DNA from 3 places in the Pseudomonas vesperimontis genome. Region 2 is predicted to be linked to each of the others. Evidence: predicted binding sites of a transcription regulator. Region 2 holds the regulator's gene; each other region holds the start of a gene.
What was found. The regulator sigma-54, encoded in region 2, starts transcription at its own class of promoters, with help from an activator protein. The targets are predictions, from matches to a motif close to ANTGGCATNNANNTTGCTNT.
Positions count from the first base shown of each region.

Region 1: the regulator sigma-54 is predicted to act here: its motif matches at 4,241-4,260, upstream of WF513_RS09735 (CmpA/NrtA family ABC transporter substrate-binding protein).
Region 3: the regulator sigma-54 is predicted to act here: its motif matches at 2,500-2,519, upstream of WF513_RS09710 (CmpA/NrtA family ABC transporter substrate-binding protein).

Region 1 is NZ_CP149803.1:2,023,025-2,029,266, reverse strand. Features, by position in the region: gene WF513_RS09750 (thioesterase family protein) at 137-589, opposite strand; gene WF513_RS09745 (ABC transporter ATP-binding protein) at 843-1,637, opposite strand; gene WF513_RS09740 (ABC transporter permease) at 1,658-2,650, opposite strand; gene WF513_RS09735 (CmpA/NrtA family ABC transporter substrate-binding protein) at 2,708-4,096, opposite strand; gene WF513_RS09730 (transcriptional regulator) at 4,603-4,920, opposite strand; gene WF513_RS09725 (hypothetical protein) at 5,130-5,522, shown strand; gene alaC (alanine transaminase) at 5,559-6,242, opposite strand, start outside.
Region 2 is NZ_CP149803.1:2,970,138-2,976,379, reverse strand. Features, by position in the region: gene yjgA (ribosome biogenesis factor YjgA) at 1-304, opposite strand, end outside; gene pmbA (metalloprotease PmbA) at 408-1,754, shown strand; gene WF513_RS14155 (HPr family phosphocarrier protein) at 1,819-2,091, opposite strand; gene rapZ (RNase adapter RapZ) at 2,104-2,961, opposite strand; gene ptsN (PTS IIA-like nitrogen regulatory protein PtsN) at 2,964-3,437, opposite strand; gene raiA (ribosome-associated translation inhibitor RaiA) at 3,453-3,761, opposite strand; gene WF513_RS14135 (RNA polymerase factor sigma-54) at 3,953-5,467, opposite strand; gene lptB (LPS export ABC transporter ATP-binding protein) at 5,604-6,242, opposite strand, start outside.
Region 3 is NZ_CP149803.1:2,016,671-2,022,912, reverse strand. Features, by position in the region: gene alaC (alanine transaminase) at 1-437, opposite strand, end outside; gene WF513_RS09715 (ANTAR domain-containing response regulator) at 598-1,176, opposite strand; gene WF513_RS09710 (CmpA/NrtA family ABC transporter substrate-binding protein) at 1,178-2,374, opposite strand; gene acnB (bifunctional aconitate hydratase 2/2-methylisocitrate dehydratase) at 2,609-5,218, opposite strand; gene WF513_RS09700 (DUF1289 domain-containing protein) at 5,623-6,099, shown strand.

The DNA of each region.
Region 1 (6,242 bases), 950 kb from region 2:
AAATTGTAATTTTAATAATGCAGGGCTTGTGCCAACTTGTGATGTGCCGAGTTAAGCGGGACACAGCGCATGTTGCCGAGTATGAGCGCGCTGTTATGCACTTTTTGAAGACGCCCTGCGCTGCATTGGTGCGCGTTTATTGGGCCGGGTTAAGCCAGTTGACCTTGTTGAATTTTTCACTGAAGGCTGCAGGCATTTGCACCACCTTGCCCAGTGTGTAGTTGAAGAAAACAAAGCCGGATTTGGCCATGGCCACTAACGCGCCGTCAGCGGGGCGTGTGATGCGAAAGGTAATATCGCCGCCATAAGGGTTGAAATCCATTACGCCGACCTCGAACAGCAATTGATCGCGGGCATGCGCTTCCGCGCGGTAAGTGGTAGCGAGGTCGGTGACGATGATGCCAGTGCCGCCTTCTTGGGTTTCTTCGATGCCAAATTCAAACAGAAAGCGTGCCCGCGCTTCGGAAATCATTGAGATCATCGAATCGTTGCCGAGGTGGTTGGCGGCATTGATATCGGTCACCCGCACAGTCAGGTGGGTGGCGTAGCAGAACTGGTCTTCGGGAAATTCAAGGGTCAGGCGGGCCATGGACGATTCTCGTTCGGGCGTGAGGGGCGTGTGACGTGGTTGCGCTATTGTACGCGGCCAAACAGTGGCACGAGATGTCAGTTAGCGCGCGAATTAACGCCGTGTTTTTACCCTATGAGTTTGCAGCTGCCTCTAGGGCACGGAACGATACAGCTGCCGGGCTGACTGTATCTGTTCGGCACTCCCTCTGTTCTTACCAGGCAAAGTTACCGCTCAGCCAGGCCTGCAACTGGCTGAGTAGTTTTGGCGCTGTTTAGGCGGCCGGGCGCAGTTGCTTCTGGTAGAGGAACTCCAGCACGGCAGCGCGATACTCGTGGTAGCGCGTATCGTGGGCCAAAGCGATGCGTTCACGCGGGCGCTCCAGCGCCACCTCAAGAATCTCGCCAACACCGGCCGCCGGACCGTTGCTCATCATCACAATGCGGTCGGACAGCAGCACGGCTTCGTCGACATCGTGGGTGATCATGATCACCGTATTACCGAGGTCGGCATGAATCTCCATCAGCGAGTCCTGCAGATGGGCACGGGTCAGTGCATCAAGGGCGCCGAAAGGTTCGTCCATCAACAGTACTTTGGGCTGCATGGCCAGGGCGCGAGCGATGCCAATACGTTGTTTCATCCCCCCGGAGATTTCGCTGGGGCGTTTGTCCTTGGCATGCATCATGTGCACCAGGTGCAAGTTGTGCTCAATCCATTCACGCATTTCACGGCGTGTTTTTTTGCCCTGGAACACCTGGCGAACGGCCAATTCGACGTTCTGATAGCAGGTTAGCCAAGGCAGCAAGCTGTGGTTCTGGAACACCACAGCGCGCTCCGGCCCTGGTTCATTGACTTCGCGGCCATCGAGGATCACGCCACCCGTGGTGGCCTGATGAAGGCCCGCAACAATATTCAATACAGTAGATTTTCCGCAGCCGGAATGGCCGATCAAGGAGACAAATTCGCCCTTGTCGATTTTCAGATTTACGTTCTGCAGTGCGCAGTACAGACCCTTGTCGGTGGGGAAGCTGATGCCAACGCCGGTTAGTTCAAGGTGTGCATGGTTCATGTAAGGCTCCTGAGTGTGGCTTAGCGCAGGTCAGCGTTTTTGTCCCAGCTAACACGGCGCTGGAGCATAAGCATAAGGCGATCGAGAACGAAGCCGATCAGGCCGATGACAACCACCGCGACCATAATCCGACCCAGTGAGTTGGAACTGCCATTCTGAAACTCATCCCAGATAAACTTCCCCAGGCCTGGGTTTTGCGCGAGCATTTCCGCCGCGATCAACACCATCCAGCCAGTGGCGAGCGATAACCGCAGACCGGTGAATATCATCGGAATAGCGGCCGGTAAGACAATCCGGCGGACATGGCGCATCGGCGAGAGGCTCAGCACGCGGCTTACGTTCTGCAAGTCTTTGTCCAGGTTGGCGACCCCGACGGTGGTGTTGATCACCGTAGGCCACAAGCAGCACAACGCGACCGTGACCGCAGAGGTGACGAAGGATTTGGCGAACAACGGGTCGCTGCTGGTATAGACAGCGCTGACCACCATGGTCACCAGGGGTAACCAGGCCAGTGGTGATACCGGCTTAAAAATCTGGATCAACGGGTTGATCGCGTTATAAATGGGCTTGCTCAGGCCGCAGACAATCCCCAGCGGAATCGCCACCAGTGACGCTATAACGAAGCCTGTCATAACGGTGTACAGGCTGGTGAGTATCTGCTTGAAGAAGGTCGGCTTGCCTGTATAAGGACGAATGCTGACCTCGGCCTCAGGGTTTTTTGCAAGCTTATCGGCGTTTCGTTGTTCTTGGCGCTGGTAGAACGCATCGGCCTTTAGCTGTTCACGTTGGTGCTCCTTAACCAGGCCAACGAACTGAGTGGCCACCTGTGTTGGGCCGGGGAACTTGCCGAGGCTGGTGTTGATACTGCCGGCAGCAATCTGCCAGAACAGAAGAAACACCAGTACACCAATTATCGGCAGCAACAGGTTCGGCAACCAGCGTTCAAGGGCTATGCGCTTGGCAGATTTAAGGCTGTCTTGAATGGGTTGTTGTGCCGCAGCGGGATTGCTCATTGTCGTTTACTCGATACAGAGGGGGCGAATGGTTCGCCCCCTAAGGCAATGGCGAATTTAGAGCTCGGTATCGGCTTTCAGACCAATCGAGAACTGGTTGATGTAGGCGTTGGGCTTGCGTCCATCGTAGGTCAGGCCATCGATAAACTCATTGGTCGGCGCGCGAAAGCCCTCTTCGGCGGCTGGCGGGAAGTCCTCAGCTTTGGCTTTGCCTTCGGCAATCAGCTCATCAGCGGCACTGCGATACACCGCCGGCAGATACACCTGCTTGGCAATGTCGAAGTACCAGCTATCCGGCTTAACTTCGCCGATCTGGCCCCAACGCCGCATCTGCGTCAGGTACCAGATGGCGTCGGAGTAGAAGGGGTAGGTGGCGTTGTAGCGGAAGAACACGTTGAAGTCAGGTATGTCGCGAACATCACCTTTTTCATACTCAAAGGTGCCAGTCATCGAGTTGGCAATTACCTTGGCATCTGCGCCGACGTACTCAGGACGAGAAAGGATTTCTACGGCTTCTTTGCGGTTGGCATTGTTATTTTCATCCAGCCACATGCCGGCGCGGATAAGAGCCTTGATCAGGCGCTTGTGGGTTTCCGGGTTGGCGTCGGCCCAGCCTTTGGAAACGCCCAGTACTTTTTCCGGATTGTTCTTCCATATCTCGTAGTCGGTGATTACCGGCACGCCGATACCCTTGAACACAGCGGCCTGGTTCCAAGGCTCACCCACGCTATAACCATCGATGGTGCCAGCTTCGAGGGTAGCCGGCATTTGCGGGGGTGGTGTAACCGAAAGCAGGACGTCGGCATTCAGCGTGCCGGTAATGTCGCCTTTGGCCGGGGCATAGAAACCAGGGCTGATTCCACCTGCGGCGAGCCAGTAGCGCAGCTCATAGTTATGGGTGGAAACCGGGAAGACCATGCCTAGGTTGAAGGGCTTGCCTTTGGCCTTGTACTGCTCAATCACCGGCTTCAGGACATCGGCCTTGATTGGGTGCACCGGCTTGCCGTTTTCCATCGGCACATGCTTCTTCATTTCCTCCCACACGGCATTGGACATGGTGATGGCGTTGCCGTTGAGGTCCATGGAAAAGGCGGTGACGATGTCGGCCTTGGTGCCGAAGCCGATGGTGGCACCCAGAGGTTGGCCTGCAAGCATGTGAGCGCCGTCAAGCTCGCCGGTGATCACGCGGTCCAGTAGCACCTTCCAGTTGGCCTGCGCCTCCAAGGTTACGTAGAGGCCTTCTTCTTCGAAGAAGCCCTTTTCGTAAGCGATGGCCAGCGGTGCCATATCGGTTAGCTTAATAAAGCCGAGTTTGAGTTCGTCTTTTTCCAATTCGGCAGCCAGGCTCATCTGCAGGCTTAGCGGGTTGAGTAACAGGGCAGCGGCGCAGCTGAAGCCGGCCAAGGTTTTTTTCAGTAAGGAACGGCGAGTATTGAAATGACGCATGGTGATTCCTCAAGTCTCAGAAACGAAAAAAGACGTCAACGGTCAACGCTGCCAGCTTGAGCAGGTTGCCTTTGACGTCTTTGTCTATTCGTCCCGATCACCGCCGTTGGCGATCTGAAGACGGGTGTAAGGTCTACGAGTGTCTTAGCAAGGGGCTTGCCAGCTTTGTTAGATGCCACGCGTGCTATTGCATATAAGGTCCTAAGGAGACCTCTATAGATTCTCGAATAGCGGATTAAATTTGTTTAAATACAGAATGTTAGGATCAATATCTAATTATGTTTGTAGTTATTGAGTAAATAACTGAGCAGTTATTCAGCGCTTCCCAGCCAGCCCATTCAGGCACCATCACGAACCATAGTCGTGCAGCTAAGCGCTTGCTTGAACGCTTTTGGTTCGCTGGGATTAGGCGCGAGGGCAACGCTTCGCTGGCCGCCGCTTCGCCTCGCCTCATTTCGCTAACGTCTTCATCCACCTGCTGTGTGGGCGCATTGCTCGGTGCAGCGTTACTGCGCAGCGGGTCGGCGCTGCGCTTCTTCGGTGAACTCCTTAAGCCAACGCAGTACTTCAACTGCTTCCCAGCGCGTGGGGTCAAACATGGCATAGGCCAGGCCCTGGTAACCGACCACATCCAGCTGGCGGTGATACCCGGCACGCTGCAGTAAGGCTTCGATCTCCGCAAAGCAGGTGTTGAAGTGCACCCGGTTAAACGGCGTTTTGCCCTCGGTGACGATGCCTTCAAGCTGTAATTCATTGACGGTGACCCGGACTTTTTCCAGGGGCATGCGGTTTACGCTGTGTTTCAACTGCAGTACGTCGAGCATCTGGATACTCCTGGTAACGCCTTGTATGAGCCTGTATTCAGGCTTGCACGGTTGGCTGGATGACATGGCCAAGGGTAATCGAAAAATACTGTACAAATAAACAGTATTCGATAATAGTAAGCCCACAGTCTTATCCGATACCTGTTCGATCTCTCCCGCTGTGCGCCGCAAAGTCGACGGCGACAGGTACTGCAAAGGAGTCACTGACAATGCAACAGATGCTGATGACAATTGTGCTGTCGAGCCTCTTGGTCGGTTGCGCGCAACCGCAACGTGATCAACCTCGCGCCAATGGCTCTTACCTAGTGATTGAAAACGGCCAGGCGTGGGCCGTGTTGGTTGCCGATGGTAAGCGCGTGGAGGAGCAGGGTACGGTGGTGGACATGATCAAACTGCCCAGCGAAGGCCTGGCCGTGGCCGCCAGCTACGTGGTGGAAACGGCTAATTGCGGGCGTGTGCAATGGTTGAGTGAACGCTCCGATGCAGCCGACGGCATGACTAATCGGATGTCGCTGCACAGCGGCAACCAATTGGTCCAGAGCGGCTGTGTGATAACCGAGGGCCTTAGTCGGGTGTGGACGGTACTCGATTACTCCGGCTGAAATGTCAGAGAGCACCTCGCGGTGCCCTCTTTACGCTTACTCGCTGTCGACCTTGGCCTTGTTGGCTGGCAGCAGACCATCTGCGCGGAACATGGTTTTGATCCCGCGAAGGGCTTGGCGAATACGGTCTTGGTTTTCAATCAAGGCAAAACGCACATGGTCATCGCCGTAATCACCGAAGCCGATACCGGGCGATACGCAGACTTTGGCCTCCAGCAGCAGCTTCTTAGCGAAATCCAATGAGCCAAGCTGGGCGTACTGCTGAGGTATCTTGGCCCAGACGTACATCGAGGCTTTAGGGTTTTCGACCATCCAACCCAGCTCATGCAGGCCCTTAACCAGCACGTTGCGCCGCTGCCGGTATTGCTCGGCGATATCACGCACGCATTGCTGGTCACCTTCGAGGGCAGCAATCGCCGCCACCTGCAGCGGGGTGAAGGTGCCGTAGTCGTGGTAGCTCTTGATCCGCGCCAGAGCGTTGACCAGTTCCTTATTGCCCACCATAAAGCCGATGCGCCAACCGGCCATGTTGTAGCTTTTCGACAGGGTGAAAAACTCCACGGCGATGTCCTTGGCACCCGGAACCTGCATGATCGACGGGGCTTTCCAGCCGTCGTAAACAATGTCGGCGTAGGCCAGATCGTGAATGACCAGCACGTCATATTGTTTGGCCAGGGCCACTACGCGCTCGAAAAAATCCAGCTCTACGCACTGCGCGGT
Region 2 (6,242 bases):
GGAAGCGTTCGTTGTATTGGCGCGTTGAGGCGTCGAGTTGGTCGAGCAAGGTCAGGATGGATTCGATGTCCTGATCGCGCATCAGCCGGCCGATAAACTGCATATGGCGCTTTTTTGCGGCATTCGCAGTGTGCTTGGGTGCTTCGGCAAGTGCGCGGCGCAGCTCGTCGGTCAGCGGCAGCTTGTTCAGCAGGTCGAGTTTAAGGGTGGTCAGGCGTTGCCCCAGATCTTGTAGCGCATGCAACTCGCGTTTGACTTGGGTTTTGCTCTTCTCGCCGGAGAAGTCGTCAAGGTATTCAGACATGGTGGCGGTCCAGTGGAAAACGCCGACATGATAGCAGCAAGTTTCCAGCTGTAAGCGACTGGCCTGCGTGGCCGCGCTTGCCGCTTATCGTTCAGGAGTTTTTATGAGTGCAGTAGATACAGTTGGGCCTCAGGCCGTAGCGCAATTACAGGCCCAGGTAGAGCAGATCATCGCTGAGGCGAAAAAGCAGGGCGCGAGTGCCTGTGAGGTGGCGGTATCAGTGGAGCAGGGCTTGTCCACCACGGTGCGTCAGCGCGAAGTGGAAACGGTTGAATTCAACCGTGATCAAGGGTTTGGCATCACCTTGTATGTGGGGCAGCGCAAGGGCTCGGCCAGCACGTCGGCCACCGGGGACGCGGCTATTCGCGAGACGGTGGCGGCGGCTCTGGCCATTGCCAAACATACCTCCGAAGACGAATGCGCGGGTTTAGCGGATGCCGGGCTGATGGCGCGTGAGTTGCCGCAGTTGGACCTCTATCACGCCTGGGCGATCACCCCAGAACAGGCCATCGAACAAGCACTACGCTGCGAGGCAGCGGCATTTGCGGCAGACCAGCGGATCAAGAATGCTGATGGCACCACCCTTAATACCCATCAAGGTTGCCGGGTTTACGGTAACAGCCATGGTTTTATCAGTGGCTATGCCAGTACTCGCCACAGCCTGAGCTGCGTGATGATCGCCGAAGCCGATGGGCAGATGCAGCGTGACTACTGGTATGACGTCAATCGCCAAGGCGAGTTGCTGGCGGACGCCGGCAGCATTGGCCAGCGCGCTGCTGAGCGGGCGGTGAGCCGTTTGGGTGCGCGGCCGGTGCCAACCTGCGAAGTGCCGGTGCTGTTTGCCGCAGAGCTAGCCGGTGGCTTGTTTGGCAGCTTTTTAGCGGCTATTTCGGGCGGCAACCTGTACCGCAAGTCGTCATTTCTTGAGGGCACCTTGGGCCAGCAATTATTCCCCGAGTGGCTAACGCTGGGTGAACGCCCGCATATTCCGCGCGCGCTCGGCAGTGCCGCTTTCGATGGTGATGGTTTGGCAACCTATGCCAAATCTTTTGTTGAGCGTGGCGAGTTACTCTCTTACGTACTCGGCACATACTCCGGGCGCAAGCTGGGTATGCCCAGCACGGCTAACTCCGGCGGCGTGCATAACCTGTTCGTCAGCCACGGCGATGAAGACCAAAAAGCCTTGCTCAAGCGCATGGGTCGCGGCCTGTTGGTCACTGAGTTAATGGGCCAAGGTCTGAACATGGTCACCGGTGATTATTCGCGTGGCGCGGGTGGTTACTGGGTAGAAAACGGCGAAATCCAGTTCCCGGTGCAGGAAGTCACCATCGCCGGCAACATGCGCGACATGTTCAAACAGATTGTCGCGGTGGGCAGTGACGTGGAGTTGCGCGGTAATATACGTACCGGCTCGGTGCTAATTGAGCGCATGACGGTGGCAGGTAGCTGATTTACAGGCATAAAAAAGGGGCTGTCGCTTAAGCGTACAGCCCCTTTTTTATGCCGTGGGCGTTTTACTCGCCTTCGTCGAAGAAGTTGTTGATCAAGTCACTCAGGGCCGCCAGTGCGTCGTCTTCCAACTCGCCTTCGGTATGCACGTGCACGGCTGTGCCTTTACCCGCAGCCAGCATCATCACGGCCATAATACTTTTGCCATCAACCAAGGTTTCTGGGCTGCGGCCGACCTTCACGTGGCAAGGAAAGCGCCCAGCGACGCCAACAAACTTGGCGGCTGCGCGGGCGTGTAAACCCAGCTTATTGATAATGGTGATTTCGCGTGCAGGCATCGCGGTAATTCCTTAACTGAGGTCGCGGTGGCGAATCTGCACGTTTTTTAGGATGGGTTTTAGCGTTTCACCCAGACGGCTGGCCAGGTACACCGAACGGTGATGGCCGCCCGTGCAGCCAATCGCCACCGTGACATAGGCGCGGTTGCTGGCAGCAAAACGCGGCAACCATTTGCTCAGGTAGGCGAGGATGTCTTGGTACATGTCTTCGACATCGGCTTGGGCCGACAGGTATTCAATCACAGGTTGGTCGAGGCCCGAGAAATCGCGCAGATCTGGCTTCCAATAGGGGTTCGGCAAGCAGCGCACATCGAAGACCAAATCAGCATCCACTGGCATACCGCGCTTAAAACCAAAAGACTCCAGCAAAAATGCAGTACCCGGCTCAGGCTGGTTAAGCAGGCGTAACTTGAGGCTGTCGCGCAGTTGATACAGATTGAGGTGAGTGGTGTCGATCTTCAGGTCGGCCAAGTCGATGATCGGCCCCAGCAGCAGGCTTTCGTCGGCGATGGCCTCAGCCAGCGAGCGGCTTTCGTTGGTCAGCGGATGGCGCCGGCGGGTTTCTGAGAAGCGTTTGAGCAGCGTTTCTTCGTCGGCATCCAGGTAGATCACATCGCACTTGATATGCCGAGCACGAACTTCCGCGAGCAACTCGGGAAAGCGCTGCAGATGGCTCGGTAAGTTACGTGCATCAATCGACACCGCGACCTGCGGGTGCAGCAGTTCGGTGTGCACCAGCGCGCGTTCAGCGAGTTCAGGCAGCAGGCCGGCGGGCAGGTTATCAATGCAGTAGAAACCGTTATCCTCGAGCACATTGAGGGCGGTGCTCTTGCCGGAGCCGGAGCGACCGCTGACGATGATCAGGCGCATGCTCAGGCTCTATTGAGTTGGTTTTGTGTGTCGACTACCACTTGGTACAGCGCTTCGCTGCTTGCGGCTTGGCGCAGGCTGGCACGTACCTCACTGCGGTCGAGCATGCTGGCGATTTGTCGCAGCAACTCTAAGTGAGCATCCGTGGCCGCTTCTGGCACCAGTAGGACAAACAGTAGGTCCACAGGCGCACCGTCGATGGCGTCAAAATCCACCGCGGCATCTAAGCGCAGCAGCGCGCTGATGGGCGCTGTACAGCCCGGCAGGCGGCAGTGTGGAATGGCGATGCCGTTACCGAAACCGGTGGAGCCGAGTTTCTCGCGGGCAATTAGGCTTTCGAAAATATCTTGGCCATCCAGGTCAGGCAGCTCACGCGCCACCAGGTTGGCAATCTGTTCGAGAACACGCTTTTTACTGCCGCCCGGCACGTTCACGAGGGAACGACCGGGGGTCAGGATAGTTTCAAGTCGGATCATAGGAGATAGACGACGTCAGCGAGCCATAGCACCCTGTTGACGATCGAGCTGTTTTTCCTTGTGTTTGATGAGTTGTCGATCGAGTTTGTCAGTCAATAAATCGATGGCGGCGTACATGTCGTCATGCTCGGCATTGGCGACGATTTCACCGCCTGCGATATGCAGGGTCGCTTCGATTTTCTGCTTGAGCTTCTCGACCTCCATGATGACTTGTACGTTGGTGATTTTGTCGAAGTGGCGTTCTAATCGGCCGAGTTTTTCGCCGATGTAGTTACGCAGGGCGTCGGTCACATCCAGCTGGTGTCCACTGATGTTGACTTGCATACCGCTTTCTCCTTGTTGCCGTGTGTAAGAAGCAGGTAATAGACCTGCCGCCGGAACACTGTGGCGTGGAAGACGCTGTCAGAACAAGCCCGCAGCCACCGCTAATTGCTTAGTTGCAGTATGGCTGCTTAGCAAAATATGTGGCGTAGGGTGTTGTGCGCAGAATGAGCTGTCTTCCTTCTTGTGGCTGCCTAAATCAATCGCTTGCGCTCACTGGAAGGCGCTATTGCGAGGGATTCACGGTATTTGGCGACCGTGCGGCGGGCAACTTGAATGCCTTGTGCTTCCAGTAGACCAGCGATCTTGCTGTCACTCAATGGCTTTTTCGCATTTTCCGCGGCGACCAATTTTTTGATGATGGCGCGAATAGCTGTGGACGAACATTCGCCGCCCTCAGAGGTGCTGACATGGCTGGAGAAGAAGTATTTCAGCTCATAAATACCGCGCGGGGTGTGCATAAATTTCTGCGTGGTTACCCGCGAAATCGTCGACTCATGCATGCCCACCGCCTCCGCGATATCGTGCAGTACCAAGGGCTTCATCGCCTCGTCGCCGTAATCGAGAAAGCCGCGTTGGTGCTCGACTATTTGCGTCGCCACCTTCATCAAGGTCTCGTTGCGGCTTTGCAGGCTTTTGATAAACCAGCGCGCTTCTTGCAGTTGGTTACGCATGAAGGTGTTATCGGCACTGGAGTCGGCGCGCTTCACAAAGCCGGCGTACTGGGCATTGACGCGCAGGCGCGGCATGGCTTCTTGGTTTAGCTCCACCAGCCAGCGCTCGTTGTGTTTACGCACGATCACATCAGGCACCACGTATTCCGGCTCGCTGGACTCGATGTGCGAGCCGGGGCGCGGATTGAGACTCTGAATCAAGTCTATGACTTGGCGCAGCTCATCTTCCTTGAGCTTCATGCGGCGCATCAGTTGGCTGTAGTCGCGGCTGCCGAGCAAGTCCAGGTAGTCGCCCGCCAAGCGTTGGGCCTCGTTTAACCACGGGGTGCTAGTGGGCAGCTGGCGCAGTTGCAAGAGTAAGCATTCGCCCAGATTGCGCGCGGCGATGCCGGTGGGCTCGAACTGCTGAATGCGGTGCAGCACGGCTTCAACTTCGTCCAGCTCAATGTCCAGTTCCGGATCGAAGGCCTCGACCACTTCTTCCAGGGTTTCTTCGAGGTAGCCTTGCTGGTTGATGCAGTCGATCAGGGTCACGCCAATCAAGCGATCTTTGTCCGACATCGGCGCCAGGTTTAGCTGCCAGAGCAGGTGGCTTTGCAGGCTTTCACCGCTGGAGGTGCGGGTGGTGAAATCCCACTCGTCATCGTCGTTGGTGTTGCTGGGCAAGCTGCTGGCGCTGGTTTGGTAAATGTCTTCCCACGCGGTATCGACCGGTAGCTCGTTAGGAATACGCTCACCCCAATCGCCTTCTTCCAAGTTGTCCACGGTCTGGGTGGCTTCTTGATAGCTGGTTTCTTGATAGGGTGCTTCGGGCTGTTCGCTGGGGCTGGCGCTTTCTGCGCCATCGGCCATGGGGTCCGAATTGTCGAAATCCTCGCCTTCTTCTTGGCGTTCGAGCATCGGGTTAGATTCCAATGCCTCTTGGATCTCTTGTTGCAGATCCAAGGTCGACAGTTGGAGCAAACGGATGGCCTGTTGCAGCTGCGGTGTCATCGTCAGCTGCTGGCCCATTCTCATGACGAGCGATGGTTTCATTGCAGACCTTATTTACCGGCGTCTATGCGCAATCCACTACGGGCGTTTTAAAAAATGCCACTTGGAAGCAAATTATATGCCTGACTCTAAGGGGTTTGCCTAGCCTTGGCTGTGGCCAAAAAGAGAAAAGCTGCAGTTACAGCTTGAACTCGTGCCCCAAGTAGACTTCTTTGACTATTTGGTTGGCGAGGATGGCCTCGGCATTACCTTCGGCGATCAGCTGGCCATCACTGACAATATAAGCTGTTTCACAAATATCCAGAGTCTCGCGCACGTTATGGTCGGTGATCAACACACCGATGCCCTTGGCCTTGAGGTGATGGATGATCTGTTTGATATCGCCAACGGAAATCGGATCAACACCAGCGAACGGCTCATCGAGCAAAATAAACTTGGGGTTGGTTGCCAGCGCGCGAGCGATTTCCACCCGGCGACGTTCACCGCCCGACAGGCTCATGCCGAGGTTGTCGCGGATGTGACTGATGTGGAATTCCTGCAGCAGGCCTTCGAGTTCTTTGCGCCGCGCTGCACCGTCGAGGTCTTTGCGGGTTTCTAAGATGGCCATGATGTTGTCAGCCACGCTGAGCTTGCGGAAAATCGAAGCTTCCTGCGGCAAATAGCCGATACCGGCGCGCGCGCGGCCATGCATCGGTTGATGGCTGACGTCGAGGTCATCAATCATCACCCGACCCTGATCAGCTTGGACCAAGCCGACGATCATGTAAAAACAGGTGGTTTTACCGGCGCCGTTGGGGCCAAGTAAACCGACGATCTG
Region 3 (6,242 bases), 950 kb from region 2:
ACCTGCGCCCCGGCGATTACTGCGCCGTATATATGAATCGGGTAGCTGGGGTTGGGTACCAGCACCGTATCGCCATGGTCTAGGGTGGCGAGCATCAGGTGGGCCAGGCCTTCCTTGGAGCCGATGGTGACAATGGCTTCGCTTTCCGGGTCAATCTCGACCGCGTAGCGGTCTTTGTACCAGCGAGAAATGGCGCGGCGCAGACGCGGAATACCGCGCGAAGTGGAGTAGCCATGGGTGTCTTCACGCTGGGCGACTTGCACCAGCTTCTCAACGATATGAGGCGGCGTAGGTCCGTCGGGGTTGCCCATGCTGAAGTCGATAATATCTTCGCCGCGGCGACGCGCGGCCATCTTCAGCTCGGCCGTGATGTTGAACACGTAAGGGGGGAGTCGATCGATGCGCGCAAAGCGGCGCGGCGCACGTGTGTCAGTCATGTCTATCTCGCAAACGTAAGCGCCCGGAACCGTCCGAGCGACGTTGGCCAGTGCACTGGCCAGATGGCGAAGATAAGCGGCGCGCCAGCCCTCTGTCTAGAGCAGTTGCCGGCAAATTTTGCAACACAGCTGCAAGAACGTGTGGTACCTGCAAGCCTCTTTAGCTGCCGAGCATGTCGTGCATGGCGATGATCTGTTCAGCGACGTGCGCCAGTTTCTGCTGGCGACTCATGGCTTGACGGCGCATCAAGGTGTAGGCCTGTTCCTCGTCGCAGCTTTTCATCTTCATCAACAAACCCTTGGCTAACTCAATGCGCTTTCGTTCGGCTAACTGTGCATCGCGCGCCTGCAACTGAGCGCGCAGTGCCTGGTCGCTTTCGAAGCGCGCCATGGCCACATCAAGGATCGGTTGCAGGCGTTGGACGTGAATACCCTCGACGATATAAGCGCTGACGCCGCTCTGGATCGCTTGGCGCATAACGCCTGGGTCGTGCTCGTCGGTGAACATCACAATTGGGCGCGGCTGGTCGCGGCTGACCAGCACCACCTGTTCCATCACATCGCGGCTGGGTGATTCGGTATCGATCAGAATCACATCAGGACGAACCGCCTCGACGCGCTCGGGCAAGTCGATGGTCAGGCCTGACTCATCAATCACCTCAAAGCCGGCCTCAATAAGTGCCGCTTTGAGGCGTCCAACTTTTTTGGGCGTGTCATTGATCAGCAGTATGCGCAGCATATTAGCGACTCTCCTGCTGGGCGCCGATCGGCGCATCAACCAGGGCGTGCAGGGCAAAGCTGCGGGCATAGCCGGCCGGATCGTTGCCGTCCCAAATCTGGCCACCGAGCAATTGGCTGCTGCGCATCTCGCTTGGTACGGCGATACCGAGGGACTCTGCAGCCTGGCGGTAGAGGTCGAGTTGCTGGACTTGGCGGGCGATGGTCAGGTAGTCCGGGTCTTCACGCAGCAGGCCCCAGCGGCGAAACTGGGTCATAAACCACATGCCATCAGACAGGTAGGGCTGATTGACTTCACCGCCTGCATGAAAACGTAGTGGGTGTGCGTCCTGCCAGGCATGGCCGAGACCGTCTTGGTACTGGCCGAGGAAGCGCGGTTGGATAGCCGAGAGCGGCGCGTCGACATACTCGCTGCCACTGAGCAGTTGAGCCGCACTGCGACGGTTTTCTTCACTCTCATCAATAAACCGACTGGCTTCCAGCACCGCCATGATCAAGGCGCGGGCGCTGTTAGGGCACTGCTCGGTAAATTGATGGGTGCAAGCCAAGACTTTTTCCGGGTGATCGGGCCATATCGCCTGGCTGGTGGTCAGGGTGCAACCCATTTGTTCATCCACCGCCTGGGCGCTCCAGGGCTCGCCAACACAGAAACCATCGATGCGCCGTGCCTTAAGGTGGGCAAGCATTTGCGGCGGCGGCACGACGACGCTGTCGACATCTGTCAGCGGGTGAATGCCTTGACTGGCCAGCCAGTAATTCAGCCACATAGCGTGCGTGCCGGTGGGGAAGGTCTGGGCGAATATTAATTTTGCGCCAGACTGGTGCGTGCGTTGCGCCAGTGCGCTAGCAGTGCTCACGCCGGCAGCTTGTAGCGCAGGCGATAGGTTAATGCTCTGGCCGTTCTGGTTAAGGCCCATGAGCACGGCCATATCAGTGGCTGGCGCACCGCAGAGGCCTAATTGCACACCGTAGACCAGCCCGTAGAGGCTATGAGCGGCGTCCAATTCGCCGCTCAGTAATTTGTCACGCAACGTGGCCCAGGAGGCCTGGCGTTGCAGGTTGAGGGTCAGCCCATGTTTCTCGGCAAAACCCTGAGTGGCAGCGACGATAACGGAGGCTGCGTCGGTGAGGGCCATAAAGCCGATATTCAGGACTGGCTTTTCCGGCGCAGCGCGGCGGCTGATGTCGTGCTCATTCATGGTGCTTTCCCTATGCCCAAAGCAAAAAGGTGCCGTGCCAAGCGCCGAAATTAGTCGGCGATCAGAACGACACCATTGTCTATTTAAGCCGTTTCCGCCTTTGGAAACACTCTATGCCTTAAGCCAAAGCAAGGCATATGCCATGTGCTTGGGAGGAGCCTGTGAGTCAAAAAACGAGAAGCCCCGCACAAGGCGGGGCTTCTCTTTACACGTGCAGCGCGATGCGTTGTTTCGTTAGGCTTGAACGACCGGGATGTTGGCGTTCGCAGCCGCTTCACGGAACTCGGCGATCTGGTCGAAACTCAGGTAGCGGTAAACGTCCGCTGCCATGGTGTCGATTTCTTTCGCGTAGACCATGTACTCCGCAACAGTCGGCAGTTTGCCAGTGATTGCTGCAACCGCCGCCAACTCGGCCGAAGCCAGGTAGACGTTGGCGCCATCACCCAGACGGTTGGGGAAGTTACGGGTTGAGGTGGATACCACGGTGGAGTTCGGCTCAACGCGCGCTTGGTTACCCATGCACAGCGAGCAACCTGGCATTTCCAAACGTGCGCCAGCTTTGCCGTAGATGCCGTAGTAGCCTTCTTCGGTCAGCTGATGCTGGTCCATCTTGGTCGGCGGCGAGAGCCACAGGCGGGTTGGCAGCGAACCTTCGACTTTTTCCAGCAGCTTGCCGGCTGCGCGGAAGTGGCCGATGTTGGTCATGCACGAACCGATGAACACTTCGTCGATCTTTTCGCCGGCAACGGTCGACAGCAGACGGGCATCGTCCGGGTCATTCGGTGCGCAGAGAACCGGCTCGTTGATGTCGGCCAGATCGATTTCGATGATCTCGGCGTACTCAGCGTCTTTGTCAGCGGTCATCAGCTTAGGCTCAGCCAACCACGCTTCCATCGCTTGAGCGCGGCGCTCCATGGTGCGCGCATCGCCGTAGCCTTCGCTGATCATCCAGCGCAGCAGGGTGATGTTCGAGCGCAGGTACTCGGCAATCGCCTTTTCTGGCATTTTAATGGTGCAGCCAGCAGCCGAACGCTCGGCAGAGGCGTCGGACAGCTCGAAGGCTTGCTCTACCGTCAGCTCTTCCAAGCCTTCGATCTCGAGGATGCGACCCGAGAAGGCATTGATCTTGCCTTTTTTCTCGACAGTCAGCAGGCCTTTCTGAATGGCCACATAAGGGATGGCATGTACCAGGTCACGCAGGGTGATGCCTGGTTGCAGCTTGCCTTTGAAGCGCACCAAAATGGACTCTGGCATGTCCAGCGGCATCACGCCGGTGGCTGCAGCGAACGCGACCAGGCCGGAACCGGCTGGGAACGAAATGCCCATCGGGAAACGGGTGTGCGAGTCACCACCGGTGCCGACAGTGTCCGGCAACAGCATGCGGTTCAGCCAGCTGTGGATGATGCCGTCGCCAGGACGCAAAGACACGCCGCCACGGGTGCGGATGAAGTCCGGCAGGGTGTGGTGGGTGGTCACGTCGATTGGCTTTGGGTACGCCGCGGTGTGGCAGAACGACTGCATGACCAGGTCAGCGGAGAAGCCCAGGCAAGCCAGGTCTTTCAGCTCGTCACGGGTCATCGGGCCAGTAGTGTCCTGGGAGCCGACGGTGGTCATCTTCGGTTCGCAGTAAGTGCCAGGGCGTACGCCTTGACCTTCCGCCAGACCGCAAGCCTTGCCAACCATCTTCTGCGCCAGAGTGAAGCCCTTGGTGCTGGCGGCCGGCGGCTCAGGCAGCTTGAACAGATCAGTTGGGCCAAGACCCAGTTCAGCGCGCGCTTTCTCGGTCAGACCGCGACCAATGATCAGCGGGATACGGCCGCCAGCGCGGACTTCGTCAAGCAGAACTGGCGTCTTCATTTCGAAGGTGGTCAGGACTTCGTCAGTGCCGTGCTTGCAAACTTTGCCGGCATGCGGGTACAGGTCGATTACGTCGCCCATGTGCATGTTCGACACGTCGAATTCGATTGGCAGAGCGCCCGCATCTTCCATGGTGTTGTAGAAAATGGGCGCAATTTTGCTGCCGAAGCAGAAACCACCAGCGCGCTTGTTCGGCACGTTAGGGATGTCGTCGCCGAAGAACCACAGCACCGAGTTGGTGGCGGATTTGCGCGAGGAGCCAGTACCGACCACGTCACCTACGTAAGCGATCGGGAAGCCTTCGCCACGCATGGTTTCGATTTGCTTCATCGGGCCGGTTACGCCTTGCTCGTCCGGCACGATGCCGTCGCGAGCCATTTTCAGCATGGCCAGGGCGTGCAGAGGGATGTCCGGGCGTGACCAAGCATCTGGTGCTGGGGACAGGTCGTCGGTGTTGGTTTCGCCGGTGACTTTGAAGACGCGCAGGCTGATTTTATCGGCCAGGGTTGGACGGTTTTTGAACCACTCGCCATCTGCCCAAGACTGCATGACACCTTTAGCGTGTGCGTTACCGTTCTTGGCTTTTTCAGCGACGTCGTGGAAGGCGTCGAACATCAGCAGGGTGTGCTTCAGTTGCTCGGCAGTCACGGCAGCCAGTGCGTTGTCATCAAGCAGCTCTACCAGCGTGGCGATGTTGTAACCGCCTTGCATGGTGCCCAGTAGCTCAACAGCGTGTTGTGCACTGATCAGCGGGGAGGTGGCTTCGCCTTTGGCAACGGCAGAGAGAAACCCGGCCTTTACATAGGCGGCTTCATCGACGCCCGGCGGCACGCGGTTGGTGATCAGGTCGAGCAGAACGGCATCTTCGCCGGCGGGTGGGGTTTTCAGCAGCTCGATCAGGCCTGCGGTTTGTTCGGCGTTCAGCGGCTGGGGCACGATACCCTGAGCGGCACGCTCTGCTACATGTTTGCGATAGGCTTCAAGCACAGTTATTACCCTCATCAGTGGTCCCATCGGCTAGTCCGGGACGCGATCTAGAAAACAGCGAGCCTTACGCTTCGTGGCTTTGGTGGCCGCTTAGCTGAGATTTTGCGGTTTTCTTGCAGAAGCTGTTTTCAAAGTTTTACGCCGGCAGGACGGGCTTGATGAGGGTCGGTGCTGACACTTGAAGGGTGGCTCAAGAGTCAGCACCCACATCGAACCTGCAGGATTGACTGTGCTCGTGACGCTTTGAAAACAGCTTCCAACGGACGTTGCTGCCCATAAAAGGCCGGTCGATTCTACTGGAAAGCATTGCTAAAGTTAAGCCGAAGGCCCTGCTTATATGGGGGTGATCTGCCTTAGACAAAGGGCTAAGATAGCTGCCCCTCACAAGCTCTCGTGCATCCGCTATGTCCAATCAGCGCATTAAAACTCCTTGTGTCGGCCTGTGCTCCACGGTTTACGGTGATTTGGTTTGCCGTGGCTGTAAACGTTTTCACCATGAGGTGATTAACTGGAATGGCTATAACGACGAAGAAAAACACGCCGTTTGGCTACGTCTAGAGGTGTTGCTTGTGCAGGTTATGGCCGCAAAACTCGATGTGTTTGATGCCGATCGCCTGCGCAGCCAGTTGGAACAGCGCAAAATCCGCTTTGTGCCGCAGCAGTCGCCTTACTGCTGGGCCTATCAGCTGATTGCCCGTGGTTCGCGTGTTATCACTCAGTTAAATGCCTACGGCGTGGTGGTGCTGCCAGAGTTTCGCGAGTGGAACCTGCCTGAGTTACGCGATGCGATTGATCGTGAGTTCTTTCTGCTGTCCGAGGCGCACTACGAGCGCTACATAGCGCCGCGTTTCTTGCTCGAAGGTCTTGAGGCCAGAGCGTGAATCCTCTTTCATCTCATGCGGGGTGTTTGATTTAACCGGCAAACACCGCAACGCAAGCGCGCAGCAAAATGCCACTGCACCTCACAGCCCGCAGTGTTGATCTTTTGTACTGAGCATTGATGAACTGTCGCTGAGGCGACAGC